DNA from 4 places in the Streptomyces sp. NPDC053665 genome. Region 3 is predicted to be linked to each of the others. Evidence: riboswitches for the same ligand, from Rfam matches in the RefSeq annotation. Region 3 holds a riboswitch; each other region holds the start of a gene.
The links. A riboswitch is a leader RNA that binds a small molecule or an ion and turns the genes downstream of it on or off. The one in region 3 is predicted to bind cyclic di-AMP.
Positions count from the first base shown of each region.

Region 1 (7,614 bases), on a different contig from region 3:
CCGTGCGGGCACTGCCGAGCGCCCGCCCGGTCACCCCCTGCGGGCACCGTCGAGTGCCCGACCCAACCCCTGGCGGGCCCCGACAAGAACCCGCCCCGTCACCCCCGGCGGCACTGACAAGCACCCGCGCCCGGCGCCCCCGGCGGACCCTCACGAGCGCCCGGTCTGCCCCCTGCGAGATCTCCGCACGCCCGCCCGGTCCGCCCCTGCGAAATCCTCCGCACGCCCCGCTCACCGCCCCCTGTGGACAACTTTCGAGGGCCCGCCCCCACCCCCTGTGGACAACTCCGGCACCGTCGGCCCTGTGGGATAGCTTCGAAACGTGAACGCCAACGCCAACGCCAACCGCTCCGAAGCCACCCCGGGACCCCCGCAGCCCGCCCCGGGTGCGGCGGCCCACCCCGGCCGCGCCGTCCTGCTCACGACCAGCCACCGCGTCGCCCCCGGCCTGCTCTCCTGGCCCGCCTGGCAGGCCCTGCACGCGGCCGACCGGGTGCTGTGCGCGGACGGGGCCCACCCGCAGCTGCCCTATCTGCGCGAGGCCGGCGTCGTCGTCGAGGTGGCGTCGCCCACCGCGCAGGACCTCGTCGACGCCTGCGCCGGCGGCCGCACCGTCGTCGTCGTGGCGACGGGCGAGGGCGAGCCGGCCCTGACCGACGGACTGGCCCGCCTCGCCGGCTCCGGCCGCCTCGCCATGCCGGAGCTTGAGCTGCTCCCGGCCTCCTACGACCTGCCCGGCGCCCGCCTCCTCGACCTCGTCCAGGTCATGGACCGCATTCGCGCCGAATGCCCCTGGTCGTCCCGGCAGACCCACAAGGGCCTCGCGAAGTACGGCATCGAGGAGGCGTACGAACTGGTCGAGGCGATCGAGGAGGGCGACCGCGACGAACTGCGCGAGGAGCTCGGGGACGTCCTCCTCCAGGTCGTCTTCCACGCCCGCATCGCCGAGGAGGACACCGAGGCGCCCTTCTCCATCGACGACGTGGCCGGCGGCATCGTCGCCAAGCTCGTCCACCGCCACCCGCACGTGTTCGGCGACGCGACGGCCACCACCCCCGAGGAGGTCAAGGCCCACTGGCTGCGCACCAAGGCGATCGAGAAGCAGCGCACCTCCGTCACCGACGGCGTCCCCCTCGGCCAGCCGGGACTGGCCCTGGCCGCCAAGCTCGCCTCCCGGGCCCGTACGGCCGGGCTCGACATACCCCTGCCCCCGGTCGAGGGCATCGGCTACGAGCTGCTGGCCCTGGCGGTCCGCGCCGAGGCCGACGGCGTCGACCCGGAGGCGGCGCTCAGAGCCGCGGCCCGCGCCTACCGGGACGCGATCCTGCGGGCCGAGGGCTGAGCGGACCCGGGCCGGACGGGGCCGGCGGGCCGGATACCGTCGGACCGTGACCGACCAGCCCCAGCCCAGCACGCCCGCCGCCGCCCCGGAACTCTTCACCTGGGAGTTCGCGAGCGACCCCTACCCCGCCTACGCCTGGTTGCGTGAACACGCCCCGGTGCACCGCACGCGGCTGCCCAGCGGGGTGGAGGCCTGGCTGGTCACGCGCTACGCGGACGCCAAGCAGACGCTCGCCGACCCCCGGCTCTCCAAGAACCCGGCGCACCACGACGAACCGGCCCACGCCAAGGGCAAGACCGGGATCCCGGGGGAGCGCAAGGCGGAGCTGATGACGCACCTGCTGAACATCGACCCGCCGGACCACACCCGGCTGCGGCGGCTGGTGTCCAAGGCGTTCACGCCCCGCCGGGTCGCCGAGTTCGCCCCCCGGGTGCAGGAGCTGACCGACGGCCTCATCGACCGGTTCGCGCGGACGGGGTCGGCGGACCTCATCCACGAGTTCGCCTTCCCGCTGCCCATCTACGCCATCTGCGACCTGCTAGGCGTCCCCCGCGAGGACCAGGACGACTTCCGCGTCTGGGCGGGCATGATGATCCGTCACCAGGGCGGGCCCCGCGGCGGCGTCGCCCGCTCGGTGAAGAAGATGCGCGGCTACCTCGCCGAGCTGATCCACCGCAAGCGCCAGGTGCTGCCCGACGAACCGGCCCCCGGCGAGGACCTCATCTCCGGGCTCATCCGCGCCTCCGACCACGGTGAGCACCTCACCGAGAACGAGGCGGCGGCCATGGCGTTCATCCTGCTGTTCGCCGGGTTCGAGACGACCGTCAACCTCATCGGCAACGGCACCTACGCCCTGCTCACCCACCCCGGGCAGCGGGCCCGCCTCCAGGCGTCCCTCGCCGCCGGGGAGCAGGACCTGCTGGCCACCGGCGTGGAGGAACTGCTGCGCTACGACGGCCCCGTCGAGCTCGCGACCTGGCGCTTCGCCACGCAGCCGCTGACGGTCGGCGGGCAGCGCATCGAGGCCGGCGACCCGGTCCTGGTGGTGCTGGCGGCCGCGGACCGGGACCCGGAGCGGTTCGCCGAGCCGGACACGCTGGACCTGTCCCGCCGGGACAACCAGCACCTCGGGTACGGCCACGGCATCCACTACTGTCTCGGCGCCCCGCTAGCCCGGCTGGAGGGCCAGACCGCCCTCGCCACGCTGCTGACGCGCCTGCCCGACCTCCGGCTCGCGGCCGACCCGGACGAGCTGCGCTGGCGCGGCGGGCTCATCATGCGGGGGCTGCGGACCCTCCCGGTGGAGTTCACTCCGGTGTGACGGCCGCCATGACCAGCGAGCGCTCCCGCCAAACATGACACGCCGTCATGTCTGTGATCTTCACGTGATCTGCGCGGCATGAACTTGTGACAAGTGATCGTCTGCCTATACGTTCACCCATCAACGCGGCCCGGAGACGGCGCCGCGCGGGTCACTGCTGTCTTGCGAAAGGTCTCCGTATGCTCTCCGGGAACGGTCGTCACCGTCGCCCCCGCCAGGCTCCGGCTCTCCTCGTCGCGGCCGGAGTGACCGGCTCCGCCATCGCGATCCCGCTCCTCGGGGCCTCCGGTGCCAGCGCTGCGGACGGCGCCACCTGGGACCGGATCGCGGACTGCGAGACCGGCGGGGCCTGGAGCCAGAACAGCGGCAACGGCTACTACGGCGGCCTCGCGCTCTCCCAGGAGGACTGGGAGAGTCACGGCGGTCTCGACTACGCCGCGAGCGCCGATCTGGCCAGCCGTTCGCAGCAGATAGCCGTGGCCGAGAGAATCCTCGCCGAACAGGGGGTCGGCGCCTGGCACACCTGCGGGCTCCTCTCCGGCCTCGAGAAGGGTGCGTCGGGTTCGGGCGATGCGTCCGGCTCGTCCGGCTCGTCCGGTGACTCCGCTCCGACGGACTCGCCCGGACTGCTCGACTCGCTCGGATCCTCCGGGTCCTCCGCCTCGCCCTCCCCGTCCGCATCGTCCCCGTCGTCTTCCCCGTCCGGCTCGGCGTCACCTGACGCTTCGTCGGCATCTCGGGGCGAATCGGATGATTCCGGTACATCGCGCGCCTCTCGCAGTGCCGATCGGGGGTCGGCCGGCTCGCGGTCGGCCACGCCCGAGAGCGAGGCATCCGGCAAGTCCCGCCCGAGCGACGGCTCCTCGGCCGCGGCGGACACCGGTTCCGGCCGGCACCGCGGCCCCAGTGCCGACGAGAGCACCGAGTCCGCGGACGGCGCTGCGAACGGGTCCTCGGGGCGCCACGCCTCGCGCGACGAGAAGGGCTCCGACGAGAAGTCGGAGGGCGCCTACATCGTCGGCGTCGGGGACAGCGCCTGGTCCATCGCCGACTCCCTCCGGATCGACGGGGGATGGGACGAGTTGTACGCCGGGGGCGAGAAGGCCGCCGACAGCGATGCGGAGCCCGTTCTGCCCGGTCAGACGCTTACCGCAGAGGACGAAACGGACGGGAAGTAGCCGTTCGGGCAGTGCGGGAACGGCGGCGGAAGTCGCCCCGAATCGACGCGAGTTCACGCCATGTTTCGCGGCCTATGTCCCGTATAAACGTGGTGAGAGATAGGTCTCAGAAGCCTTGATCGTCTTTGAAATTCCGGCGATCGCCTGTCTACGGTCGTGACCGCTCGCCACCGCGAGCCCCGGCGGCCGCAACGCCGAATCCTGCCAGCGGCCGTACGGGAACAGTCGTCGCGTCAAGCGCCGTAGGCAGGAGCGGGGGACCCAAGGTAGGTGCCCGACCGGCTCGTTGAGCCGGAAGGGCTAGGGGTGGAGCCGCGTCCCGTGAGGGACGTGGCCGGGCAACTCAACCGGCCCGAACCCGACAGCTCACCTCGCAGGCGTCGGTGAGGGGATCCATCCATGCTGTTTTCCGGCAAGGGCAAGCACCGTCGTCCGTCCAAGGCCACTCGCGCCATCGCCGTCGCCGGTGTCGCCTCCGCCGCCGTCGCCGCTCCGCTGATGGCGGCCGGCAACGCCTCCGCCGCCACCGCCTCCGAGTGGGACGCCGTCGCCCAGTGCGAGTCCGGCGGCAACTGGTCCATCAACACCGGCAACGGCTACTACGGCGGTCTGCAGTTCTCCGCCTCCACGTGGGCCGGTTACGGCGGCACGCAGTACGCCTCCACCGCCGACAAGGCCTCGAAGGCGCAGCAGATCGAGATCGCCGAGAAGGTCCTCGCCAGCCAGGGCAAGGGTGCCTGGCCGGTCTGCGGCAAGGGCCTGTCGAGCGCCGGTTACACCGGCGGCGGTTCCACCGACTCCGGCAGCTCCGCCGGCTCCTCGCAGCAGAACCAGCAGAGCCAGCAGAACCAGCAGGGCACCGAGTCCCGCGAGACCGAGCAGCAGCCGGCCTCCCGTTCCGACGAGCGCCCGGCCGCCAAGAAGACCGTCACCACCCCGACCGGCAAGAAGGTCAAGAAGGGCGACGGCGAGTACAAGGTCGTCAAGGGCGACACCCTCAGCTCGATCGCGGCCGAGGAGAAGGTCAAGGGCGGCTGGGAGAAGCTGTTCCGGCTGAACAAGGACATCGTCGAGGACGCCAACCTCATCTACCCGGGCCAGCAGCTGCACCTGAAGTAAGCAGCAGCTCCCACCGCCGCAGGGCGGTCCGCACCGCACACCCGCGGTCCGGCCGCCCGGCGGCCCCGCCCTCGCGGGAGGCCCTCGCCCTGACAGGCGGCCCCCCGCCGCACGGGCGGGACCCCCGTCCCCACGGGCTCCCCGCCCCGGTGCGCGTTCCCCCGTACGCACCGGGGCGGGGTCATGTCCGCCCGGGCTCCGGGGGCCGAGTTTCGGCCCGTTGCGGCGAACCGCCTTTGTTCCGTTCGGAAACAATTTACTCTCGGTTCTGTCCATGGGGTGGGCGACCCGGTGGCCGATCGCCCCGGGCCGGTTAGGCTCATGTCGCGAGCCACCGGGCCCGCACCCCGCCGGGTCCACGCGACCCGCGTCACCGCGTCACATAAGAAGGAGATGCTCGTGCCGTCCATCGACGTCGTCGTAGCCCGGGAAATCCTGGACTCCCGAGGCAACCCCACGGTCGAGGTCGAGGTCGGCCTCGACGACGGCAGCACCGGCCGTGCCGCCGTCCCGTCCGGCGCCTCCACGGGCGCCTTCGAGGCCATCGAGCTCCGCGACGGCGACTCGAACCGCTACCTCGGCAAGGGTGTGGAGAAGGCCGTCCTCGCGGTCATCGAGCAGATCGGCCCGGAGCTGGTCGGTTACGACGCCACCGAGCAGCGCCTGATCGACCAGGCGATGTTCGACCTGGACGCCACCGACAACAAGGGCTCGCTCGGCGCCAACGCCATCCTCGGCGTCTCCCTCGCCGTCGCCCACGCCGCCTCCGAGGCCAGCGACCTGCCGCTGTTCCGCTACCTGGGCGGCCCGAACGCGCACCTGCTGCCGGTGCCGATGATGAACATCCTGAACGGCGGCTCGCACGCCGACTCCAACGTGGACATCCAGGAGTTCATGATCGCGCCGATCGGCGCGGAGTCCTTCTCCGAGGCCCTGCGCTGGGGCGCCGAGGTCTACCACACGCTGAAGAAGGTCCTGAAGGGCAAGGGCCTGGCCACCGGCCTCGGCGACGAGGGCGGCTTCGCCCCGAACCTCGGCTCCAACCGCGAGGCCCTCGACCTCATCCTCGAGGCCATCAAGGAAGCCGGCTACACCCCCGGCGAGCAGATCGCCCTCGCGCTCGACGTGGCCGCCTCCGAGTTCTACAAGGACGGCGTCTACACCTTCGAGGGCAAGGAGCGCTCGGCGGCCGAGATGACCGAGTACTACGCGGAGCTCGTGGACGCGTACCCGCTCGTCTCCATCGAGGACCCGCTGTTCGAGGACGACTGGGAGGGCTGGAAGACCATCACCGCCAAGCTCGGTGACAAGGTCCAGCTCGTCGGCGACGACCTGTTCGTCACCAACCCCGAGCGTCTCGCCCGCGGCATCGAGGAGGGCGCCGCCAACGCCCTGCTGGTGAAGGTGAACCAGATCGGCTCGCTGACCGAGACCCTGGACGCCGTGGAGCTCGCCCAGCGCAACGGCTTCAAGTGCATGATGTCCCACCGCTCCGGCGAGACCGAGGACGTCACCATCGCCGACCTGGCCGTCGCCACCAACTGCGGCCAGATCAAGACCGGCGCCCCGGCCCGCTCCGAGCGCGTCGCCAAGTACAACCAGCTGCTGCGCATCGAGGAGATCCTCGACGACGCCGCGGTCTACGCCGGCCGCAGCGCCTTCCCGCGCTTCAAGGGCTGACGGCGACAGACCCGGCTCGTCGGCAGCAGCGTCGTACGTACGTCCCCGGACTCGGTCCCGTACCGTGTCCGGGGACGTACGCGCGTATGACGGTGGAGCGGGAGGCGGACTGACATGGCCGTGAAGGACCGGGACCGGTTCTCCACCGCGACCAGGATCCGGCTGCTCGGTGAGCAGACCGCGGCCCGGGTCTACCGCTCCCAGACCAGGCGCCAGGCCCGCCGCTCCCGGCTGACCGGCCGGGCGGCGCTGCTCGCGCTGGTGCTGTGCTCGCTGATCGTGGCCCTGGCCTGGCCGATGCGCCAGTACGTCTCCCAGCGCGCCGAGATCGAGGACCTGCAACGCGAGCAGCAGCAGGCGCGCGAGCGCGTCGAGCGGCTGCGCGACGCCAAGGCGCGCTGGCAGGACGACGCGTACGCGGAGCAGCAGATCCGGCAGCGGTTGCACTACGTCATGCCGGGGGAGACGGGGTTCGTCGTCGTCGACCCGGACGCGGCCGAGCAGTCGCGCACCGACCTGGGCGCGGCGGACCGCCCCTGGTACGCCAACGTCTGGGACGGGGTCGACAAGGCAGACGACTCCGACCGCTGAAACGCGCCCCAGTGACCCCGCAGAGAACCCAGAGAAAGACACCCTGAAGACAGTCATGGAAACGCCCCCGCCGACCACCCCGCGCACCGAGCCCACCGACGCGGACGTCGAGGCCTTCAAGCAGCAGCTCGGTCGGCCCCCGCGCGGACTGCGGGCCATCGCGCACCGCTGCCCCTGCGGACAGCCCGACGTCGTGGAGACGGCCCCGCGCCTGCCCGACGGCACGCCCTTCCCGACGCTGTACTACCTGACGTGCCCGAAGGCCAACTCGGCGATCGGCACGCTGGAGGCGAACGGCGTGATGAAGGAGATGACCGAGCGCCTGGCCGCGGACCCGGAGCTGGCGGCGGCGTACCGGGCGGCCCACGAGGACTACGTCCGGC
Region 1 is NZ_JBVJKK010000007.1:82,292-89,905, reverse strand. Features, by position in the region: gene ACZ6ZN_RS26210 (nucleoside triphosphate pyrophosphohydrolase) at 323-1,342, shown strand; gene ACZ6ZN_RS26205 (cytochrome P450 family protein) at 1,389-2,663, shown strand; gene ACZ6ZN_RS26200 (transglycosylase family protein) at 2,843-3,841, shown strand; cyclic di-AMP (ydaO/yuaA leader) riboswitch at 4,070-4,236, shown strand; gene ACZ6ZN_RS26195 (transglycosylase family protein) at 4,241-4,960, shown strand; gene eno (phosphopyruvate hydratase) at 5,360-6,640, shown strand; gene ACZ6ZN_RS26185 (FtsB family cell division protein) at 6,755-7,231, shown strand; gene ACZ6ZN_RS26180 (DUF501 domain-containing protein) at 7,287-7,614, shown strand, end outside.
Region 1: it holds a riboswitch for cyclic di-AMP, as region 3 does, so the genes downstream of both, ACZ6ZN_RS26195 (transglycosylase family protein) here and ACZ6ZN_RS03195 (M23 family metallopeptidase) in region 3, are expected to answer to the same signal.

Region 2 (7,614 bases), 880 kb from region 3:
GCACCCCCGCCTGGTGCGCCAGTTGGAACACCGTCGGGTACGGCTGCCAGGAGCCGGGCGGGGTCCAGGGCTGCCAGCGCAGCTGGTTCATCAGCTCGCCGGTGTCCGGGTTGCGCACGGTGTAGCCGGGCAGGCCGTGCGCGCCGGGCGGCAGCCCGGTGCCGACCGAGGCGAGGGAGGTCGCCGTCGTCGCGGGGTATCCGGCGGTCAGGGGGCGTCCGGTGCCGCCGCGCGAGCTGGCGAGCAGGGACGCCATGAACGGCGCCTCCTCCGGGTGCGCCTTGAGCTGCTCCCAGCCGAGGCCGTCGATCAGGAACACGCAGTTGCGGTCGGCCGGGGTCAGCTCGGTGATCGCGGCGGTCATGCCCGGCACGTCCAGGCCGGCGGCCAGGGTGGGCAGGAGGTCGGCGAGCGATCCGCTGCCGTACTCGGGTGCGGGCGCGGAGGCGACGGTGAGCGGTTCGGGATGGGGGTCCCAGGCCGTCGTGGGATGAGACATCAGCGGGTGGTGTCCGCGGTCGCCTCGGAGAGGGCCTGCGCGAAGGCGAGGGCCTCGCGCACGGTCTCCGGTCCGTCCCCGGCCTCGCTCACGCGCAGGCTGAGGTCGTCCGCCGTGGAGTTGCCCGTGTAGCCGTGGTCCGCCTCGCAGTTGGGGTCGCCGCAGGCCGCCGGCTCCAGGTCAATCCGGGAGACGGCGCCCCAGCCGATGGTTAGGACGACCTCGCGCGGCAGGGTGCCCGGCTTGTACGACTCCGGGTTGGCGACCATGCGGCTGACCACGATCGACGAGATGCGGCCGATCTTCACGGACTCCGTCGACGTCGTGGCGTAGGGCGTCGGGGAGGTGCTGTCGGCGGCCTGCTCGTCGGTGTGGCTGACGATGAAGCGGTGGTCCGTGAGGACGAGCACCGTGACGTGCCGGCGCACCTCGTTCTGGTCGAACGTCGTCTCCTGGTGGACCAGGTACGACCGGATGGGCTCGCCGCCCACGGCGGCCTCCACCGCCTCGGCCACGAGGGCCGGGTAGTAGCCGCTGCGCTCGATCGCCGCCCGCAGCCCCTGGGTCGTCGTACTGGTCTTGGCCATGACGCCCATCCTACGGGGGACCACTGACTGCGAGGCACCGCTCGCCCCGCGTCAGTGGGCGGGGAGGGTCCTCGTCGGTACGCGGGGAGCGTCCTCGTCAGTACGCGGGGAGCGTCCTCGGGCCCAGGTCGTCCCGGGCGGGCGGCGGTGCGAGACGGACGGAGGCGCCCAGGACGCTCAGCCCGTGCGAGGCGACGACCACCGGTTCCAGGGTGACCGCGACGACCTCGGGGTGGTCGTCCACCAGCCGGGACACGCGCAGCAGCAGTTCCTCCAGGGCGCGGGTGTCGGCCGGGGCCGAGCCGCGCCAGCCGAACAGCAGGGGCGCGGTGCGGATCGACCGCACCAGTGAGTGCGCCTCGCGGTCGGTGACCGGGATCAGCCGGTGCGCGGTGTCCCCGAGCAGCTGGGAGGCGGCCCCGGCGAGCCCGAAGGAGAGCACCGCCCCGGCCGCGGGGTCGATCACGGCCCGTACGACGACGTCGACACCGCGCGGTGCCATGCGCTGCACGACCGGGCGCAGCTCCTCGGCGGCGCCGAACATCTCGGTCAACTCCGCGTACGAGCGGCGCAGTTGCTCCTCGTCCGTGAGGTCGAGGCGTACCCCGCCCAGGTCGGCCCGGTGCCTGAGGTGCGGGGCGGTGGCCTTCAGCGCCACCGGGTAGCCGAGTGCGCGGGCGGCCTCGGCGGCCGCGTCGGGCGTCGGGGCGGGCAGGGAGCGGTGGACCTCGATGCCGTAGTGGCCGAGGAGGTCACAGGCCTCGTCCGGGCCGAGGGCGGGGCTCTGCCCGCGCGTGAGCAGGCCGTCGATCAGCCCGGCGGCGCCCTTCACGTCGATGTCGTCGTACTCGGGCACCCTGCCCGGGTCGGCGGCGTCGCGCCGCCACTGGGCGTAGGCGACGGCCTGGGCGAGGGCGCGGACGGCGCGCTCCGCGGCGGGGTAGGCGGGGATGAGGTGGGCGCCCTCCGCCGCCTCGGGGGCCGCCTCGGGGGCCGCCGGGGGTTCGTACCCGGGTGTGCGTGGCTGGGCCGCGGTCGTGCGGGGCTCCTCCGTCGGTGCCGGTCGCGGGTCCGGGGCCGCCCGGTGGGGAGCGGCCTGCGGTGCGTCGTCGGTCCTGGCCTGCGGGGCCGTGCTGGCCGCCGCCGACAGGGCCGCGGCGAGACCGCCCAGTTCCACGTGCACGACGAGGACCGGCTTGGACGGGGCCGCGGCCGTCGCGGAGCGCAGGGCCTGCGCGAGGGCCGCGTCGGCGACGGAGCCCTCCCCCACCGCCGGGATGGCGGTGACGACGACCGCGTCGCAGCGGTCGTCGGCGAGCGCCCGGGACAGGGCCGCGTGGAAGTCCGCCGCCGACGCCGCCGTGGTGAGGTCCTGCGGCGGGTGCGGCCGCAGGCCCTCGGCCAGGCACGCGTCGTAGGTGAGCAGGCCGAGCGACTCCGAGTTGCCGAGGATGGCCACCCGGGGTCCGGCGGGCAGTGGCTGGCGCGCCAGCAGCAGGCCCGCGTCCACCAGGTCGGTGATGGTGTCGACGCGTATCACCCCGGCCTGCCGCAGCAGGGCCGAGACGGTCGCGTGCGGCAGGCGCGTCGCCCGCACGGCATGCCCCTGGGGGGCGGCGCCGTGCCGGGCGCCCTGGACGACGACCAGGGGCTTGGCGGCGGCGGTGCGCCGGGCGAGGCGGGTGAACTTGCGGGGGTTGCCGATGGACTCCAGGTACATCAGGACCACGTCCGTGTCGGGGTCCTCGTACCAGTACTGCAGGACGTCGTTGCCGGAGACGTCGGCGCGGTTGCCCGAGGAGACGAACGTGGACACGCCGGTCACGCCCGTGACGCCGCCGCCGCGCCGGTGCAGCCGGGACAGCAGGGCCACGCCGATGGCACCGGACTGGGCGAACATCCCGATGCGGCCCGGGCGCGGCACCTCGGGGGCGAGGGAGGCGTTGAGCCGCACCCGGGGCGAGGTGTTGATGACGCCGAAGGCGTTGGGCCCGATGATGCGCATGCCGTACGTGCGGGCCTGCCGGACGAGCGCACGCTGGCGCTCGCGCCCTTCGAGCCCGCTCTCGGCGTAGCCGGCGGACACCACGACCAGTCCCTGCACCCCGTGTTCGCCGCACTCGGCGACGACCTCGGGCACGTGCTCGGCGGGCACGGCGACGACCGCGAGGTCGACCGGGCCGTCGATGTCGCGCACCGACCGGTGGGCGGGCACCCCGTCGAGTTCCTTCTGCTCGTCGGGCAGGGCCCTGTTCACGGCGTACAGGCGGCCGGTGTAGCCGGCGTCGCGGATGTTGCCGAGGACGCTGCGCCCCACGCCGCCGGGGGTGCGTCCCGCGCCGATGACGGCGACCGAGCCGGGCGCCAGCAGCCGCTGCACCGAGCGGGCCTCCGCGCGGTGCTCGCGCGCGTACTGCACGGCCAGGGAGCGGTCGGTGGGTTCGAGGTCGAACTCCAGACGGACCACGCCGTCCTCGAAGCTGCGCTTCTGGGTGTACCCGGCGTCCGTGAACACCTTGATCATCTTGGTGTTCGCGGGCAGCACCTCGGCGGCGAACCGGCGGATGCCGCGCTCCCGGGCGACCGCGGCGATGTGCTCGAGCAGGGCGGAGGCGACTCCGCGGCCCTGGTGGGCGTCCTGGACGAGGAAGGCGACCTCGGCCTCGTCGGCGGGAGCGGACGCGGGCGTTCCGTCGGCGCCGATGCGGTCGTAGCGTACGGTGGCGATGAACTCGCCGCCGACCGTGGCCGCGAGTCCCACCCGGTCCACGAAGTCGTGGTGCGTGAAGCGGTGGACATCCTTGGCGGACAGGCGAGGGTACGGCGCGAAGAAGCGGTAGTACTTCGACTCGTCGGAGACCTGCTCGTAGAAGCTGACGAGGCGATCGGCGTCATCGACGGTGATGGGCCGGATGCGTGCGGTGCCACCGTCGCGCAGCACCACGTCGGCCTCCCAGTGGGCGGGGTACTCGTGCCGGTCCGGCGAGGTCTGCATGGGCCCCAGAGTACGGCTCGCGTCCGACAGCGGCGCGGGGCAGTCTGTGGAGGGCGTCGGTCGGGTCGAGGCCGCGATCCGATCTCCGCCCCGGGGCGGTGGCACGACAGGGCCGCTCCCGGTGGGCTTCACGTGTGGGAAACTGGTCTAGACAACCCGGAACACCGAAGGGCAGCAACACATGGCTGAGCGCCGCGTCAACGTCGGCTGGGCCGAGGGCCTCCACGCCCGCCCCGCCTCCATCTTCGTCCGAGCCGCCACGGCCACAGGCGTCCCGGTGACGATCGCCAAGGCTGACGGCAACCCCGTCAACGCGGCCTCGATGCTGGCCGTCCTGGGTCTGGGCGCCCAGGGCGGCGAGGAGATCGTCCTCGCCTCCGACGCCGAGGGCGCGGACGCCGCCCTGGACCGGCTGGCCAAGCTGGTTGCCGAGGGTCTCGAGGAACTGCCCGAGACCGTCTGATGTGAGAGCGCCTCTCCGGCGCGTGCGGGGCCCATTCGGTGTCGACCGGATGGGCCCTTCGCATTTCGGGGCTGCATTTCCGTGCACGCACACGCACGGCCGCATGCGCGGGATGCCGCATTTTCAGGAACAGGGCAGCGGACATGCGGAATTCCGGCGCTCCGGAAATTCCCTGCTCTTTGTATACGGCTCTCGCGTTAAATCCGCGGGCTCGCCGTGTTGACGGGATGTTGCGAGTTCCTCACCCGCCCGGCGCGCTCCCCGGCCGAGCCGGACCGCAGGCGGTGGGCGGCGGTCGCGCGCTCGACGTGCAGGGCCGCGGCCGCCCGCGCGCGCTCGCCGTCGCCGCGCGCCACGGCGTCCACGATCGCGCCGTGCTCGTTCCACGACTCCACCGGGCCGGGCGGCGCCTCGACCGTGTACATCCAGGCGATCTTGTGCCGGAGCTGGGTGAGCACCGCGGTCAGCGCGGGGCTCCCGCAGGCCTGGGCCAGCGTCTCGTGGAACCAGCCGTCCAGGGAGCGCAGGTCGTCGCCGCCGCCCTGGCGCGCCCGCTCCCGGCCCAGCCGGACCAGGCCGCGCAGGACCTTGAGATGGGCCTCGGTGCGGCGCTGCGCGGCCCGGGCCGCACCGAGCGGCTCCAGCAGCAGCCGCATCTGCAGCAGGTCGGCGGCCTCCTGCTCGGTGGGTTCGGCGACGCAGGCGCCCGCGTGCCGTCTGGTCACCACGAAGCCCTCGGCCTCCAGGGTGCGCAGGGCCTCCCGCACGGGAACGCGGGAGACGCCGTAGCGGCGGGCCAGCAGCTCCTCGGTGAGCCGGGCCCCGCGCGCGTGGACGCCGGCGACGATGTCGTCCCGGATGGCGGTGCACACCGAGTGCGCGGGAATGCGCATGACCGACCTCCGTCTGATTCCCGGGGAAAACGCCGACGCGCGCTCCACGGCTCTTCATTGCGAGTGACTCTATGGCAATGTGCCGCACTTTCCGGCGGCGGACGGAAATCAGGGAGAAGTTTTTGGACGACGAGCCGTCCGGGACGCGAAAAGCCCCGGCCTGCGGGCCGGGGCTTTCACGGAACTCGGGGTGACGTCAGAGGTTGACGCCGTGCGAGCGGAGGTAGGCGACGGGGTCCATGTCGGAGCCGTACTCGGGGCTCGTGCGGGCCTCGAAGTGCAGGTGCGGGCCGGTGACGTTGCCGGTCGCGCCGGACAGGCCGATCTGCTGACCGGGGGTGACCTGCTGGCCGACCGAGACGCCGATGGACGACAGGTGGCCGTACTGGGTGTACGTGCCGTCGTTCATCTTGATCACGACCTGGTTGCCGTACGCGCCGCCCCAGCCGGCCTCGACGACCGTACCGGCGCCGACGGAGTGGACCGAGGTGCCGGTCGCGGCGTGGAAGTCGACGCCGGTGTGGCTGCCGGAGGACCACAGGCCACTGCTGGCCTGGTAGCTGGTCGACACGTACGAGCCGGAGATCGGGGACACGAAGGTGTTCAGGCGCTTGCGCTCGGCCTCGCGGGCGGCGCGCTCCTTGGCCTCGCGCGCCTTCTCGGCGGCTTCCTTGGCCTTCTTGGCCGCCTCGGCGGCCCGCTCGCGCGCGGCCTCCTCGGCCTTCTTCTTCGCGGCGGCCTCCTCGGCCGCCTGCTTCTGCGCGACGGCCTGGGCGTCGATCTGCTCGGCGACGGTGTCGCCCATGGTGACGACGGGGGTGAGACCGGTCTGCTCGGGAGCCGGCTCGGCGGCGAAGGCGGCCGGAGCGGCCACGGTGCCGATGACGCCGGTCGTGGCGAGAGCCGCGACGCCCGCCGCACGGGCCGTGCCGCGCTGGAGGCGGCTGGGGCGACGGTGCTTCCCGGTGGCGCGGGTGAACGCCATGAAGTGGCTGGTCCTTTCCTTCCTTCTCGCCTACCGGGTTAGCTGACGGGTTCGGAGCAGGAAGGTCTCCTACGGACCCCCTCGCGGCTCGCGCGGGCGTCCGATTCACCCCAGGGACTGCGGTTGGGTCCCCGGCTCCCCTGGCTCGCGCCGTACGGGGACTCGGCGATGACTGTCCGGTGCCGCGGGTGCGGCGCACTGCCTGACGAACAGCCCGGATGACGCTAAGCGGCGCCGCTTTCAATTCCCAAACGAAACCCGCCTTTTGTAGCGCATCCCACAGGGCAGACGGGCCTCCTCCGTACCAATTCGGGCATAAGGGAGCCCTGGTGCCTTCGATGACAACCAGGGCTCCCGCGCGCGTGTGCCCTACTCCGCGGTGACGACCGAGACTTCGCCGATGCCGAGGGCCTCGACGGGCGCCTTGATCTGCGTCGCGTCACCGACGAGCACGGTCACCAGACGGTCCACGGGGAAGGCGCTGACGACCGCCGCGGTGGCCTCCACGGTGCCGGTCGCGGCGAGCTGCCGGTACAGCGCCGCCTGGTAGTCGTCGGGCAGGTGCTGCTCGACCTGGTCGGCCAGCGTGGAGGCGACGGCCGCCGCCGTCTCGTACTTCAGCGGCGCGACGCCGACCAGGTTCTGCACGGCGACGTCCCGCTCGGCGTCGGTCAGCCCCTCGGCCGCCAGGGTGCGCAGCACGGTCCACAGGTCCTGCAGGGCGGGACCGGTGTTGGGCGTGTCCACCGAACCGCTGATGGCGAGCATCGAGGCGCCGGTGCCGTCCGGGGCGGACCGCAGGACCTGGGCGAACGCCCGCACCCCGTAGGTGTAGCCCTTCTCCTCGCGCAGCACGCGGTCCAGACGGGACGTCAGGGTGCCGCCGAGGCAGTACGTGCCGAGCACCTGGGCGGGCCAGACGCGGTCGTGCCGGTCCGGGCCGGTGCGGCCGATGAGCAGCTGCGTCTGGACGGCGCCCGGGCGGTGGACGATGACGACCCGGCCCCGGTCGTCGGCGGTGACCGGCGGCACCGGACGCGGCTCGGCACGGGAGCCGGTCCAGGCGCCCAGCGTGTCACCGAGCAGGGCGTCGAGGTCGATGCCGGTGAGGTCGCCGACGACGACGGCGGTGGCCGTGGCGGGCCGGACGTGCTTCTCGTAGAAGCCGCGTACGGCCGCGGAGTCGATCGCG
Region 2 is NZ_JBVJKK010000001.1:1,617,763-1,625,376, forward strand. Features, by position in the region: gene ACZ6ZN_RS07085 (alkaline phosphatase family protein) at 1-499, opposite strand, end outside; gene ACZ6ZN_RS07090 (DUF5998 family protein) at 499-1,086, opposite strand; gene ACZ6ZN_RS07095 (bifunctional acetate--CoA ligase family protein/GNAT family N-acetyltransferase) at 1,184-4,081, opposite strand; gene ACZ6ZN_RS07100 (HPr family phosphocarrier protein) at 4,263-4,544, shown strand; gene ACZ6ZN_RS07105 (GntR family transcriptional regulator) at 4,742-5,437, opposite strand; gene ACZ6ZN_RS07110 (M23 family metallopeptidase) at 5,634-6,422, opposite strand; cyclic di-AMP (ydaO/yuaA leader) riboswitch at 6,436-6,600, opposite strand; gene ACZ6ZN_RS07115 (M16 family metallopeptidase) at 6,792-7,614, opposite strand, start outside.
Region 2: it holds a riboswitch for cyclic di-AMP, as region 3 does, so the genes downstream of both, ACZ6ZN_RS07110 (M23 family metallopeptidase) here and ACZ6ZN_RS03195 (M23 family metallopeptidase) in region 3, are expected to answer to the same signal.

Region 3 (7,614 bases):
CGGAGCGGGTGTGGGACGTCGGCATCGCCGAGCAGCACGCGGCCGTCTCGGCTGCGGGCCTGGCGACGGGCGGACTGCACCCGGTCGTCGCCGTCTACGCCACGTTCCTCAACCGCGCCTTCGACCAGCTGCTGATGGACGTGGCCCTGCACCGCTGCGGGGTGACCTTCGTCCTGGACCGGGCCGGGGTCACCGGCGTCGACGGGGCCTCGCACAACGGCATGTGGGACCTGTCCGTCCTGCAGGTCGTGCCCGGACTGCGCATCGCCGCGCCCCGGGACGCCGACCAGCTGCGGGCCCAGCTGCGCGAGGCGGTCGCCGTGGACGACGCGCCGACCCTGGTCCGCTTCCCGAAGGAGTCGGTGGGGCCGCGCATCCCGGCGATCGACCGGGTGGGGGGAACCGACGTCCTGCACCGGGCGCCGGACCCGCGCGTGCTGCTGGTGGCGGTCGGCGTGATGGCGTCCGTCTGCCTGCGGGCCGCGGAGCTGCTCGAGGCCCGCGGCATCGGCTGCACCGTCGTCGACCCCCGCTGGGTGAAGCCCGTCGACCCCGCGCTGCCGGCCCTGGCCGCCGAGCACGACCTGGTCGCCGTCGTCGAGGACAACAGCCGGGCCGCCGGCGTGGGCTCGGCCGTGGCGCTGGCCCTCGGGGACGCGGAGGTCGACGTGCCCGTGCGGCGCTTCGGCATCCCGGAGCAGTTCCTCGCACACGCCAAGCGCGGCGAGGTGCTGGCCGACATCGGCCTGACCCCCGTAGAGATCGCCGGACGGATCAGCGCGAGTCTGACCGTCGAGGAAGAGCAGTCCAAGGAGTCACAGGAATGACCACCGCCGAATCCGCGTCGGAGTCGTCGCAGGCCGGGGAGTTCGACCTCGGCGCGCTGCTGGCCGAGCGCGGGGCCGAGCGCTACGAGCTGCACACCCGGTACCTCAACCACCAGCTCCCGCGCATGCTGCACACCATCGGCTTCGACAAGGTCTACGAGCGCGCCGAGGGCGCCTACTTCTACGACGCGGACGGCAACGACTACCTGGACATGCTCGCCGGGTTCGGGGTGATGGGGCTCGGCCGCCACCACCCCGTCGTCCGCAAGGCGCTGCACGACGTCCTCGACGCCCGGCTCGCCGACCTGACCCGCTTCGACTGCCAGCCGCTGCCCGGCCTGCTGGCCGAGAAGCTGCTGGCGCACAGCCCGCACCTGGACCGGGTGTTCTTCGGCAACAGCGGCACCGAGGCGGTCGAGGGGGCACTGAAGTTCGCCCGGTTCGTCACCGGCAGGCCCAGGGTCCTGTACTGCGCGCACGCCTTCCACGGCCTGACCACCGGCGCGCTGTCCGTCAACGGCGAGTCCGCCTTCCGCGACGGCTTCGCCCCGCTGCTGCCCGACACGGCCGTGCCGCTCGGCGACCTCGACGCGTTGGAGCGGGAGCTGGACAAGGGCGACGTCGCGGCCCTGATCGTCGAGCCGATCCAGGGCAAGGGCGTGCTGGAGGGCCCGCCCGGCTGGCTGCGGGCCGCGCAGGAGCTGCTCCACCGGCGCGGGGCCCTGCTCATCGCCGACGAGGTGCAGACGGGCCTCGGCCGTACCGGCGACTTCTACGGCTACCAGCACGAGGACGGCGTGGAGCCGGACCTGGTGTGCGTGGCGAAGGCGCTGTCGGGCGGCTACGTCCCCGTCGGCGCCACCCTCGGCAAGGAGTGGATCTTCAAGAAGGTCTACTCGTCCATGGACCGGGTTCTGGTCCACTCGGCGAGCTTCGGGTCCAACGCCCAGGCCATGGCGGCCGGCCTGGCGGTGCTGTCGGTGATGGAGAACGAGCAGATCGTCGCCGGCGTCCGGGCCACCGGCGAGCTGCTCAGGTCCCGGCTCGCGGCGCTGACCGACCGCTACGAGATGCTCGCCGAGGTGCGCGGCCGGGGGCTGATGATCGGCATCGAGTTCGGCCGTCCGAAGTCGCTGAAGCTGCGCAGCCGCTGGGCCATGCTCCAGGCGGCCCGCAAGGGGCTGTTCGCGCAGATGGTCGTGGTGCCGCTGCTGCGGAAGCACCGGATCCTCACCCAGGTCTCCGGCGACCACATGGAGGTGATCAAGCTGATTCCGCCGCTGATCATCGGGGAGCGGGAGGTGGACCGGTTCGTCGAGGCGTTCACGGCCGTGATGGACGACGCCCACGACGGCGGACTGATGTGGGACTTCGGCAAGACCCTCGTCAAGCAGGCGGTCGCCAACCGCTGAATCCGGCCCGGTTTGCCTGAGAGGCAAGAAATTTGCCGCACAGGCAAACCTGCGGCTGAATGGAGGCATGAGCTCCTCCGCAAGCGAGCGGCCCCCAGCGGCCGGCTCGCCGGCCGAACCGGCCCCCGGCGCCCTGCCGGCCGCGGTCGCCCCGCAGCTGCGGGCGCTGCGGCGGCAGGCTTCCCTGACGCTGGAGGCCGCGGCCCGCGCCGCCGGGCTGTCGCCCGCGCACCTGTCCCGGCTGGAGACCGGCCGGCGCCAGCCCTCCCTGCCGATGCTGCTGGCACTCGCCCGCATCTACGGTACGACGGTCTCCGAACTGCTCGGCGAGACGGTCGCCGAACGGGACTCCGTCATCCGCGCCGCCGCCATGGAACCCACCGCGGCGGGCGGCTGGACCTACTGGCAGGCCGGCGCCCCCGGCCGCGGGATGCAGGCTCTGCGCGTGCACGTCCCCTTCGGCTCCCAGGGCGACATCGTGCGCGTCCACCCCGGGGAGGAGTGGCTGCACGTGCTGCGGGGCCGGCTCCGGCTGCGCCTGGCCGACACCCTGCACCGGCTGGCGCCCGGCGACAGCGCCCACTTCGACTCGCTGACCCCGCACCGCATCGCCGCCGAGGACCACGACGGCGTCGACCTGCTCTTCGTGCACACCCTGCTGCAGAGCCCCACGGCCGCCCTGTGCCTGGGCCCCAACCCTGGAGAGACGACATGAGCGACTTGGAGGAGAAGTTCCCCCGGGCCCTGTGGGTGCGCCTGCTGGTCTACCTGATCCTGGGACACGTCTTCGCCGCCTTCATCTACCTGCTGTTCGAGGTCGGGACGAAGTAGATCGCGGCCGGGGCCGGGGTCCGGGAGGGCCTCAGTCCAGCAGCCGCTCGCGCAGCCGCTCCCGGGTCTCGGGAGCGAGCCCCAGCCCCTGCTCCAGATAGGCGTCCACCCCGCCCCAGGTCTCCTCGATCGTGTCGAAGGCGGCCGTCAGGTACTCGGCGCGCGCGTCGAACAGGGGGCTGAGAAGTTCCATGACCTCGGGGGAGTACGCCGAGGCGTGCGAGCTGCTGCGGTGGACCTTGTAGCGGCGGTGCTTGGCGTTCGACTTCAGGTAGTCGTCGACGATCGCCTCCCGCTCGACGCCCACCGCCAGCAGCGTCACCGCCACCGACAGCCCCGCGCGGTCCTTGCCGGCCGCGCAGTGCATCAGTGCCGGGACGCTGTCCTGCGCCAGCGCGTGCAGGACCCGGGAGTGCTCGCCGGTGCGGTCCTTGACGATCGAGCGGTACGAGGCGATCATCCGGGCCGCGCCCTTGCCGTCGGCCAGGATCGCGCGCAACTGGTCCAGGTCGCCGTCGCGGACCATCGTCCAGAACTCGGCGCCGTCGGCCGGGTCGCTCAGGGGCAGGTTCACGTTGCGCACACCCGGCAGCGTGACGTCCGGCCCCTCCAGCTTCTGGTCGGCCGCGTTGCGGAAGTCGAAGATCGTGTGCAGGCCCAGTCCGGCCAGGAAGGCGGCGTCCTCCCCGGTCGCGTGCGCGAGGTGGCCGCTGCGGAACAGCACGCCCGGGCGCACCCGCCGTCCGTCCACCGTCGGCAGTCCGCCGACGTCGCGGAAATTGCGCACTCCGGTCAGCTCGGGCTCCGTCGACGGGACCTGCTGTGTCACGAGGGCTCCTCCCCATCGGTGCCCGCCGCCGCGGCTCGCCGGCGGGCACCACCCGACGATACGACATGCCTGCCTGGGGCAATCAGGTGTCCACAGGCGTCGCCGGCCGTCCCGGCCCTCGAGGGGCGGGCGACGGGGCGGCGGCCTCCCCGGTGCCGGGATCGTCGTCCATGTTGAGCGGAAGTGGCCGTTTGGTCCGAATGAGGCGCTTCGGCCGCTTCGCCACAACGTGCCCTGGTCGGCGCCGAGATGGGGCGAGGAGGCGTGACCATCGTCATATCCGTGACGATGTGTTGTCGCCATGTGCACGTAATTCAGGCGATTATCCGGGACATTGGGAAAAGCCGAAGATCGTGGATCCACGCTCGGTGACGGCGGAGAACACCGGCGCCTCAGGGAAAACACCGTCACGCGCAACCACAGGCTTGTCCCTTCGCGTCCCGGTCGCTTACGTTCCACACCGATCCGGACGGACGCCTAATCCTGCCGCCGCCCGGTGCCCGCACACACTGACCCGACGTACGGCAGGAGCGGGGGACCCACAGGTACGACGCCTGTTCCGGTTCCCGGAACGGCTTGGGGTTCAGTCGCGCCACGGCGCGGCCGGGCATCTCCAGCCCGCACCCGACAGCTCACCTCGCAGGCGACGGAGAGGAATTCGCCATGCCCGCGAAGGGTAAGCACCGCCGTCCCAAGACCCAGCGTTTCACCCGCTCCATCGCCGTCGCCGGCACCGGCGGCGCCGCTCTCGCGCTGCCGCTGATGGGAGCCGCCGGCGCCCACGCCGCCACCCCGCAGACGGCTCCGGACAAGGCGGTCCAGTCCGCTCCGGCCCCGGAGAAGAAGGCCGCCGAGAAGACCGCCGGCGCCCGCACGTACACCGTGAAGGCCGGCGACTACCTCGCGAGGATCGCCGCCGACCAGCACGTCAGCGGTGGCTGGAAGAAGCTGTACGCGGACAACCGCGACGCCGTCGGCGACGACCCGTCGCTGATCCACCCGGGCCTGAAGCTCTCCCTCGGCAAGAAGGCCGCCGCGAGCCAGGCCCCGGCGAAGCCCGCCCCCAAGGCCTCGGCGGAGAAGCCCGCGAAGAAGTCCGCCGCCGAGTCCTCCGCGGACACCTCCGCCAAGGCCGGCACCGCCGCGAAGCCGGCCGCCGCCGCGCCCGCCGCCCAGAGCAACGCCAGTGGCTTCTCGCTGCCGGTGGACGGCGCGTCCGTCGGCACCCCCTACCGCATGTCCGGCAGCATGTGGTCCAGCGGCTACCACACCGGTGTCGACTTCGTCGTCCCGACCGGCACCTCCCTCAAGGCCGTCGGCGCGGGCACGGTCGTCTCCGCCGGCTGGGGCGGCGCGTACGGCAACCAGGTCGTCATCAAGCTCAGCGACGGCAACTACGCCCAGTACGCCCACCTGTCGCAGCTGTCCGTCTCGGTCGGCCAGACCGTGACCGCCGGGCAGCAGATCGGCCTGTCGGGCGCGACCGGCAACGTCACCGGACCGCACCTGCACTTCGAGATCCGCACCACGCCCGACTACGGCTCGGACGTGGACCCGGTCGCCTACCTGCGCTCGCACGGCGTCTCCGTCGGCTGACCGACCGCACCCCCACCTGCCTGACACGCCGCCGAAGGCCGGACCCGAACGACCGGGTCCGGCCTTCGGCGTGTGGCGAGCACCCCCAACGCCCCCGTGGACATGCGTATTCCGAAGTTGACCAACCCTTGGGGAGTGGCCTTTCTCACCGCCCGTCAAGCCCTGCCTACGGTCGCGTAGGTCACATTCGAGGGTGAATCATGAACGGCTGTGGCAGACGATTCGAAGAGTGACAGCAAAGCAGTGATCGGGTCGTACGTGGCGCTGGGGGACAGCTTCACCGAGGGCGTCGGCGACCCCGGCCCCGACGGGGCGTTCGTCGGCTGGGCCGACCGGTTCGCCGTCCTGCTCGCCGACCTGAGGCCCGAGGGCGACTTCCGGTACGCGAACCTCGCCGTGCGCGGCAAGCTCCTCGACCAGATCGTGGCGGACCAGGTGCCGCGGGCCGTCGAACTGGCCCCGGACCTCGTCTCGTTCTGCGCCGGGGGCAACGACATCATTCGGCCCGGCACCGACCCCGACGAGGTGGCCGAGCGCTTCGAGCGGGCGCTGCTGCGGCTCACCGCCGCGGCCGGCACGGTGATGGTGACGACCGGGTTCGACACCCGGGGCGTGCCCGTGCTCAAGCACCTGCGCGGCAAGATCGCCACCTACAACGGACATGTCCGGGCCATCGCCGACCGGTACGGCTGCCCGGTGCTCGACCTGTGGTCCCTGCGCAGTGTCCAGGACCGCCGGGCCTGGGACGCCGACCGGCTGCACCTGTCTCCCGAGGGGCACACACGGGTGGCGCTCCGCGCGGGCCAGGTGATGGGCCTCGACGTGCCCGCCGACCCCGAGCAGGTCTGGCCGCCGCTGCCGCCGCGCGGGGCGTTCGACATGCGGCGCGACAACGTCCAGTGGGCGCGCGAGTTCCTGGTGCCGTGGATCGGGCGCCGGCTGCGCGGCCAGTCCTCCGGCGACCACGTGACGGCCAAGGGGGCCCTGTCCCCGGACGACATCCGGATGCGGATCGCGCCCGTGGCGTGAGACCCGCGCCGGGCGGGCCGGACCGCTACCGGGCGGGCCGGACCGCTACCGGGCGGGCGACGCGGCCGGTTCCAGGCCCAGTTCCCGGGCCAGGGCCTCGTCCGCCCACTGCCGGGCGCGGGCCCGGGGGACCGACCCGGGGTAGGACGTCAGCTGGACGGCGAGGCCGTCGAGGAGGGCGGTGAGGCGGAAGGCGGCCCCCGGGGGATCGGGGCAGGGGAACTCGCCGGCCGCCACGCCCTCCGCGATGACCTCGGCCAGGGCGGCCTTCCACTGCCGGTCGAGATCCTCGGTGACCTCCCGCAGCGCCGGCTCGCGCAACGCGGCCGCCCAGCCCTCGATCCACAGGCGCCAGCCCTTGGCCTGGCCGGTCGGCGCGTACCACCGCACGGCCGACCGCAGCCGGCGCAGCGCCGGGGACCGGCGGCCGAGCAGCCTGCGCAGGTGCGCGAGGTCGGCCTCGGCGGCGTGCCGGAACGCGGCGGCGACCAACTGCTCCTTCGAGGAGAAGTGGTAGAGCACCAGCGCGTTGCTCACCCCGAGCGCCGAGGCCACGTCGGCGATCCTGACCGCCGCCACGCCCCGCGCCTCGATCTGCTCGATGGCGGCCCGCAACAGCTCCCCGCGCCGCTCCGCGACACTCAACCGGACTCTCGTCACACCGTCACCCTATCCACGCGGGCACGGCCCCCGGCGTACGGATCCGGCCGGTCCCGCACGTCAGCGGTGCCAGCCGAACCGGCGCGCCAGCTCCGGCAGCCGGTCCGCCGCGAGCGCGTGCGCGGCGGACCGGGGCGTGGTCCCGTCGGCCTGCGCGCGGGTCAGCGTCCGCTCCACCAGGTCGCGCATCGCACGGCGGATGTGCGCGAACGCCTCCTCGGCGTCGGGGCCGACGTCCCCGAAGAGGGTCCACCACCACCAGGCGTTCGTCCCTGAGTTGACCACGACGTCCGGCAGCACCGTCACGCCCCGCGCGGCCAGCAGGGGCTCCGCCTCCGCCGTGACGGGCATGTTGGCCGCCTCCACGACCCAGCGGGCGGTGATCCGGGCCTGGTTCTCCGCGTCGATCGCGTACGACACGGCCGCCGGC
Region 3 is NZ_JBVJKK010000001.1:736,346-743,959, reverse strand. Features, by position in the region: gene dxs (1-deoxy-D-xylulose-5-phosphate synthase) at 1-827, shown strand, start outside; gene ACZ6ZN_RS03215 (aspartate aminotransferase family protein) at 824-2,239, shown strand; gene ACZ6ZN_RS03210 (helix-turn-helix domain-containing protein) at 2,307-2,954, shown strand; gene ACZ6ZN_RS03205 (DUF6126 family protein) at 2,951-3,070, shown strand; gene ACZ6ZN_RS03200 (tyrosine-protein phosphatase) at 3,102-3,899, opposite strand; cyclic di-AMP (ydaO/yuaA leader) riboswitch at 4,404-4,558, shown strand; gene ACZ6ZN_RS03195 (M23 family metallopeptidase) at 4,563-5,495, shown strand; gene ACZ6ZN_RS03190 (SGNH/GDSL hydrolase family protein) at 5,739-6,524, shown strand; gene ACZ6ZN_RS03185 (TetR/AcrR family transcriptional regulator) at 6,570-7,184, opposite strand; gene ACZ6ZN_RS03180 (glutamate dehydrogenase) at 7,245-7,614, opposite strand, start outside.

Region 4 (7,614 bases), on a different contig from region 3:
CGAAGCCGTAGAAGATCAGGCCGAGGCCGCCGGTGGCGGAGAGCACGGCGAGGGTGATCCGGAAGATCACCGGGTCCATGTCGTAGTGCCGTCCGAGCCCGGCGCAGACCCCGGCCAGGGTCTTGTGGCGGCGGTCGCGCCGGAACCGGTCGGCCGGGCCGCCCGGCGCGGCCCGGCCGGCGGGGCCGGGCGGACCGGCGTCCGCGGCGGGCGCGGCACCCTGCGGCCCGTCGCCCGGGGCGGGGCGCGGGCCGGGGCCGGGTCCCGGACCCGTCGCGGCGTGCTCGTGATCGGTCATGGGTCCATGGTGACGGGCGCGGCGGCGCGGCGGCAGCCGGATCGACCCTGGTCCGACCCTGATATCGGCCCTGAGACGGGCACAGGCACGGGCACGGGCGGGTGCGAGGCGGAGGCGCCGGAGATCAGGGGAGTTTCCGGGGCCGACCCTGATGCTCCGGCCTGGCGCCCGTGTGACCATCAGTGGCATGTCGGAAGCCGCAGCAGCGCCCCTCGCCGAGCCGCGGCCGCCGCGCAAGCTCTACCGCAGCAGCGACGGACGCTGGCTCGGTGGTGTCGCGCGGGGGCTCGCCGGGCACCTCGGGCTGCCCGTGATCTGGGTCCGGCTCGTCTTCGTCGGGCTGTTCATGGCCGACGGGCTCGGCGCGCTGCTGTACGCCGCGTTCTGGTTCTTCGTCCCGCTCGGCGTCGGCGGTGTCGAGGCGCAGAAGCCGCCGTCGTTCGCCACCGCGGAGACCTCGCCCGACGGGCGGCGCAGACTCGTCGCCCGGCGGCCCGACAAGGGCCAGATCGTGGCGCTGCTCCTGATGGTCGTGGTGGCCCTGGTCTTCGTGGGCAACGTGAACCTCGGCGGCGGGGCCCGGGTCTACCTGTGGCCGACGGTGCTCGTCGGCGCCGGTGTCGCCCTGGTGTGGCGGCAGGCGGACAACGCCCGCCGGGCCCGCTGGGCGGAGGTCGGCCGCCGCAGACGCACCGTCGCCCTGCTGCGCTCGGTGGGGGGCGTGCTGCTGGTCACGGCCGGTGTCTCCGGCATCGTCGTGCTCCAGGGCTCCGCCGCCCACCTCGGTTCCGTGCTCCAGGCGGCCCTCGCGGTCCTCGTCGGGATCACGCTGCTGGCCGGGCCCTACCTGGTGCGGATGACGCAGGACCTGTCCGAGGAACGGCTGATGCGCATCCGTGCCCAGGAGCGCGCGGAGGTCGCCGCCCATGTGCACGACTCGGTGCTGCACACCCTCACGCTGATCCAGCGCAACGCGGAGAACCCGGGGGAGGTGCGACGGCTGGCCCGTGCCCAGGAGCGCGACCTGCGGACCTGGCTGTACAAGCCCGAGGGCACCGGCAAGGACGAGGCCGACGAGCCCACCACCCTCGCCGACGCCGTGCGGCGCAACGCGGCCGAGGTGGAGGACAAGCACGGCGTGCCCCTGGAGGTCGTGGTGGTCGGCGACTGCCCCCTCGACGAGCGGATCGCCGCACAGATGCAGGCCGCGCGCGAAGCGATGGTGAACGCCGCCAAGTACGGTGGCGAGGGCGGGGCCGTGCAGGTCTACGCCGAGGTCGAGGGGAAGACGGTCTTCGTGTCCGTCCGGGACCGCGGTCCCGGCTTCGACCTCGACTCGATACCCGCCGACCGGATGGGTGTCAGAGAATCGATCATCGGCCGCATGGAGCGCAACGGCGGGACGGCGCGGCTGCGCGCGGTGCCGGACGGCGGCACGGAGGTCGAGCTGGAGATGGAGAGGGCGGAGAAGACGTCATGAGCGACCCGACCGAGGCGGCGAACGGTACGGCCGGACCGGACCAGGCGGCCGGGGCCGCGGAGTCGGGCGGCGGCCCGGGGCGTCATGTGCGCGTGGTCCTCGTCGACGACCACCGCATGTTCCGCACCGGCGTCCAGGCGGAGATCGGGCAGACCGCGCAGACCGGCGTGGAGGTCGTCGGCGAGGCCGCGGACGTCGACCAGGCCGTCACGGTCATCACCGCCACCCGGCCGGAGGTCGTGCTCCTGGACGTGCACCTCCCGGGCGGCGGCGGGATGGAAGTGCTGCGCCGCTGCGCGCCGTTGATGGCGGCCACCGAGCAGCCCGTGCGCTTCCTGGCGCTGTCCGTGTCGGACGCCGCCGAGGACGTGATCGGCGTGATCCGCGGCGGCGCCCGGGGCTACGTCACCAAGACCATCACGGGCACGGACCTGGTGGACTCGATCTTCCGCGTCCAGGAGGGCGACGCCGTGTTCTCCCCGCGGCTGGCCGGTTTCGTCCTGGACGCCTTCGCCTCCACCGACGCCCCGCCCGTCGACGAGGACCTGGACCGCCTCACCCAGCGCGAGCGGGAGGTGCTGCGGCTGATCGCGCGGGGCTACGCGTACAAGGAGATCGCCAAGCAGCTGTACATCTCGGTGAAGACGGTCGAGTCCCACGTCTCGGCGGTGCTGCGCAAGCTCCAGCTGTCCAACCGGCACGAGCTCACCCGCTGGGCGACGGCCCGCCGGCTGGTGTGAGCCCGCAGGCTGGTGCGATCCCGCCGGTCGGTGTGAGCCCGCGGGCAGGTGCCGGCCCGCCCGCTCACGCCACCCGTGTCGCCCCCGCGAAGGGCATCTCGTCGAGCGGGGCGACGCGGACCGGGGCGGACGGGTTCGGGGCGTGGATCATCCGCCCGTCGCCGACGTAGATGCCGACGTGGCTGATCCCGGCGTAGAAGAAGACCAGGTCGCCGGGGAGGAGTTCGGAGCGGGAGACGCGGCGCCCGGCGGCGATCTGGGAGTACGTGGTGCGCGGCAGGGAGACGCCCGCCGAGCGGTAGGCGGCCTGGACGAGCCCGGAGCAGTCGAAGGCGTTCGGGCCGGTCGCGCCCCAGACGTAGGGGCTGCCGAGTTTGGCGTAGGCGTAGGAGACGGCGGCGGCCGCCCGCGGGCCCGGCGCCCGGGCCGTGGCGGATCCGGGAGGGGCGAGGGTGTCCCGCGCGCCGGCCGAGCGGGTCGCGCGGTCGGATGATCCGCCCACCTGGGAACGTTCCTGCGGAGTCAGCCGGGACAGCAGCTGCCGTGCGGAGTCCAGCTTGCCGGTGACGGCCGTCCGGTGGCGCTTCAGCTCCGCCTGCCGTGCCTTGAGGGAGGCCAGCTCGACGCGGGCGGCACCGCGCAGCTGCTCGATCTCGCGGAGCCGGCTGCGCACCCGCCGGACGGCGGCACTCTGCCGGTCGCCCGCCCGCTCGACGAACTCCGCGTTCTCCAGATAGCGGTCGGGGTCGTCGGACAGGGCCAGCTGCATCGCCGGGTCCAGGCCACCGGAGCGGTACTGCGCGGCGGCGACCGAGCCGAGCGCCTGCCGGGCCGCGTCGAGCCGTTCCTGCGAGCGGGCCGCCCGGTCCTGCAACCCCCTCAGCCGCTGCCGGGCCCCGTCCGCCTGCTCCTTCGCGCCGTTGTACTTCTCGGTGGCGGCCTCCGCCTGCCGGTACAGCCTGGCCACTTCCGCCCTGACCTGGCCGGGGGTGCGCTGCGGTTCGGCGTGCCCGGTTCCGTCGAAGCCCGTCGCCGTCGCCGCGGAGGCGAGCGCGATCGTGGCGGCCGTACGGGCCGTGCCGCCGGCCATGGGGCGTTGTCGGGGCTTGCGGTGCGCTGCCACCTGGGGGCCACGTCCTTTCCTCGACCGCCGGTGGGGGTGTGCGGTCGCCGGGAGCGGACGGGCGGCCTGCGCGTCCGGCGGCGGCCCGCACAGGGGAGACGGGCCGCCGCCGGACTTTTCTCGGCGGTGGTGTCCGACTGCCGCCCCTGGCCCGGGCGGCGGTGGGGAGCCGGTCACCTGGTGAAGGACGGTAGAGGTGCGCGTGCGGCCCTCGTGGCGGGTGTGCGGAACTGTCCCCGGAGGACCGGTGGTGACCGTATGCGACCAAGATCCCGCCTCGGCCTCCCTCGCTTCACTCAGCGTGATGACCGATGCCGGGGATCATGGGCGAACGACCGTGATCGGGTGCTATGGGGCGCATATATGCACCACCGGGCCGATTCCGGGTGGCCGGGCCGGAGCCGGATCGCCGGGCTCGGGATGCCGGGCCGGTGTCGGGCGGCCGGACGGGCCCTGGCTAGGCTCCGGCCTCATGGACGTCCTCATCCACCTCTTCGTCGGCCTGCACATCATCGGCATCGCCTCGCTCCTGGGCGGCTTCCTCACCCAGATGAAGGCGATGGGCGAGGGTACGGCCCGCTTCACGCCCGCGATGCTGCACGGCGCACTGACCATGCTGGTCACCGGCGTGGCCCTGGTCGGCCTCAACCAGGCCGACGACCAGTCCGTGAACAACATCAAGATCGGCGTGAAGCTGGCGCTCCTGGTCGTGATCCTCGGCCTGGTCTACGTGAAGCGCGACGAGGAGCGGGTGGACAAGGGCCTGTTCGGTCTGGTCGGACTGCTCACCACGGCCAACGTCTTCATCGCCGTGCTCTGGACCTGACCCGGGAGGGCCGGGCGCCGGCCCGGGCCGAGGCGGCCGCCCAGACGGTGCAGGCGAGCCACGCGGCCACGGCCGCCCACAGCAGCGCCTGGCCGGCGACGTCCAGCCAGGCGACGTCGAGCGCCGTGGCGACCTCCAGGGTGGCCGTCGCCGTCACGGCCCAGCAGAACACGGTCGCCCAGCGCCGCGCGTCGTAGTGGTGCCGCGGCCAGAACAGCTCGGCGACCAGCAGGGCGACGCAGGCGACCGCGGCGAGCACGAGCAGGGTGACGGCGGTGTTGCGCAGGGCGTCGCCGTCGTCCTCGTTCCACAGGTAGAGGCGGGAGCTGTCGGCGGACAGCAGTTGCGCCCCGGCCAGCGCCGAGACCGCCAGCGCGCCCTCCGCGAACCAGTGGTCGCCGCGCCCCTCCTCCACCTGCCGTGGCTGGAAGCGGAACAGGGCGAAGCCGTACAGCGCGAGCCCCAGCCACAGCAGCACCAGGGCCGCGTGGGCCGGCCAGGCCAGCGACTCGGCCGCGGCCAGGGCCGCCGCCAGCACGGCGAGGCACTGGGTGGCCACACACCGCAGGAACACCGTTCCCCGCCGGCCGCCGACCTCCACGGCCAGCAGCACCGCCCAGACCAGCGCGGACAGGGCCAGCAGCGCCCAGCCCACGGACCGCAGACCCGCGGCGGTGAAACCGGTGCCGAGGAGGGCGGCGGCCGCCGCGGTGGTGAACACCGCCGGCACCTCCGCCCGCCACGCGCCGCGTGCCCGCTGCAGCAGGCTCACGGCCGACACCAGCCACGCCCCGCAGGCCAGGGCCAGCACGACGCGGGAGAGGGTGGCGTGACCCGCGGAGTCGAGACCGACCGACACGGTGCCGGTCGCCAGCGCATACGTCGCCCACCAGGTGGCAAACGGGGAGGGACCGGACATAGCGCCGATGCTAGAGAGCAACGCGCGCCGGAGGTGAGGGGCACGCGCGCGTGCCCCTCAAAAACGTCCGTGTCCGCTCAGGCGGGCCGCACCACGCTGTGGATCGCCGACTCGCCGTCGTAGTAGACCGACTCCTCGCGCACGTACGTGCCCGGCTTCGGCGCGTGGATCATCATGCCGTTGCCGATGTACAGCCCGACGTGCGTGACGTCGTCGTAGAAGAAGACCAGGTCGCCCGGCCGGGCCTGGGACACCGGGACGGTGGTGCCGGCGTCGACCTGGTCGTAGGTCGTGCGCGGGAGGGTGACGCCGGCGGCCTTCCAGGCGGCCTGGGTGAGGCCCGAGCAGTCGTAGGAGCCGGGACCGACGGCACCCCAGACGTACGGCTTGCCGATCTGGGCGCGCGCGAACGCCAGGGCCTTGTCCGCCTTGGTGGCGTACGAGGAGTCCACCGGGGCCGGCGTGGAGGGCGAGCCGGAGTCCTGCGACGGCGAGCCGCTCTCCTGCCGGGGGGCCTCCTCGCGCTGGGTCTGCTCCTGCGCGGTCTGCTGCCGGGCCAGCTCGGCGGCCCGGCGGGCGGCTTCCCGCTGCTTCTCCTGCTCGATGGCCGCGAGCCGCGCCTTCTCCTCGGCGGTCAGCCGCGACATCAGCGCGCGGGCGTCGGCCAGCTTGCGCTGGACGGTCGCCTTGGCCGCCTTCAGGTCGCCCTGGGCGTCGGTGAGCTTCTCCAGGCTCTCGGTGGCCTCCCGGCGCTTCGTCATCGTCTCGGACTGCTGGGTGACGAAGTCGTCGACCGCTTCCTTCTGGCGGCCGGTCATCCGGTCCATCAGCTGGGTCTGGTCGAAGTAGTCCTGCGGGGTGTCCGCGAGCAGGAACGTCGCCGTCTCCGGCGCGGCCGCCCCCGTGCGGTACTGGGCGGAGGCGTAGGAGCCGAGCTTCTCGCGCGCCTCGTTGAGCTTCCCGGCGCGCTGCGCGACGTCGTCGAGGAGGGTGTCGACGCGCTTGCGCTGCTTGGCGGTCTTCTCCTTGGCCCCGTTGTACTTCTCGGTCGCCGACTCGGCCTGGCGGTACAGGTCGTCGACTTTCTTCTCGACTTCTTCGAGGCTGGGCTTGTCGTCGGCCTCGGGGGCGGCGTTGGCCGACTGGGACAGCAGGGCCACGGAGGTGAGGGCCGCCGTTGCCAGGGCGGGGGTCCGTATGCCTGCCACGCGCGAACCGGTGGGACGCGACTTGCGGTGCGACGCCAAGGGAGGCGACTCCTTCCATCGTCCGCCTACCGGGTTAGCTGTCGGGTTCGGGCGGGTGGTTCGGAAGGGTTGCCCTACGGCCTTCTCCGGATCAGGAGGCGGGCCGATTCACCCCGGGGTTCTCGGTTGGGTCCCCGGCTCCGGCTGCCGCTGCGGCACACCGGACTCGGCGGAGGCCGCGCGGCCCGGCGACGTTCGCCGGAAACGGTCGTGCGGCCTGGTCGCACGGTAGCCAACTCGTGTGGCCTCTGTGAAGGTTGATGGGTGATATGCCCGATACATTTTCGTGACCTTCCCGGGGAGCGTTGCTCGGAGTGAACGATCCAGGCGGCTCGGTCCTGATTTGCCCGGGATTGTTGCGGACATAGCGGAACGTGATCATGCGGCGCTGGAGGGTGACATCGCGCCACGGGCCCGGCCGCCCCGCCGGTGCCCGGGGCGATGTCTCCGGGGTGGCGGCGGACTGTCAGTGGGGCGCCCTAGACTCGGAGAGCGATGAGCAGCCTCTTTGACGACAACTTCCTGGCGAGCCTCCAGGCCCAGCGGGGCCCCGCGGACGAGCCCCCGCCGCCCCCCGAGGACGATCACGCTCCGGAGCCGCTTCCGGACGATCTGTTCGGCGGGAAGTTCGACGTGCCGCCGGACCGCGACACCCACTACCGGGACGGCGCCCCCCGCCCGGTGATCGACGCCGCCGCGCTGCTGGAAGGGCTCAACGACAACCAGCGGGCCGCCGTCGTCCACTCCGGCTCCCCGCTGCTCATCGTCGCCGGCGCCGGCTCCGGCAAGACCCGCGTGCTCACCCACCGCATCGCCCACCTGCTGGCCGAGCGGCACGTGCACCCGGGGCAGATCCTCGCGATCACCTTCACCAACAAGGCCGCCGGCGAGATGAAGGAGCGCGTCGAGCAGCTCGTCGGCCCGCGCGCCAACGCCATGTGGGTCATGACCTTCCACAGCGCGTGCGTGCGCATCCTGCGC
Region 4 is NZ_JBVJKK010000003.1:292,627-300,240, forward strand. Features, by position in the region: gene ACZ6ZN_RS14315 (PspC domain-containing protein) at 1-298, opposite strand, end outside; gene ACZ6ZN_RS14320 (ATP-binding protein) at 486-1,778, shown strand; gene ACZ6ZN_RS14325 (LuxR C-terminal-related transcriptional regulator) at 1,775-2,518, shown strand; gene ACZ6ZN_RS14330 (C40 family peptidase) at 2,583-3,641, opposite strand; gene ACZ6ZN_RS14335 (hypothetical protein) at 4,114-4,467, shown strand; gene ACZ6ZN_RS14340 (SLAC1 family transporter) at 4,445-5,386, opposite strand; gene ACZ6ZN_RS14345 (C40 family peptidase) at 5,464-6,633, opposite strand; cyclic di-AMP (ydaO/yuaA leader) riboswitch at 6,642-6,815, opposite strand; gene pcrA (DNA helicase PcrA) at 7,129-7,614, shown strand, end outside.
Region 4: it holds a riboswitch for cyclic di-AMP, as region 3 does, so the genes downstream of both, ACZ6ZN_RS14345 (C40 family peptidase) here and ACZ6ZN_RS03195 (M23 family metallopeptidase) in region 3, are expected to answer to the same signal.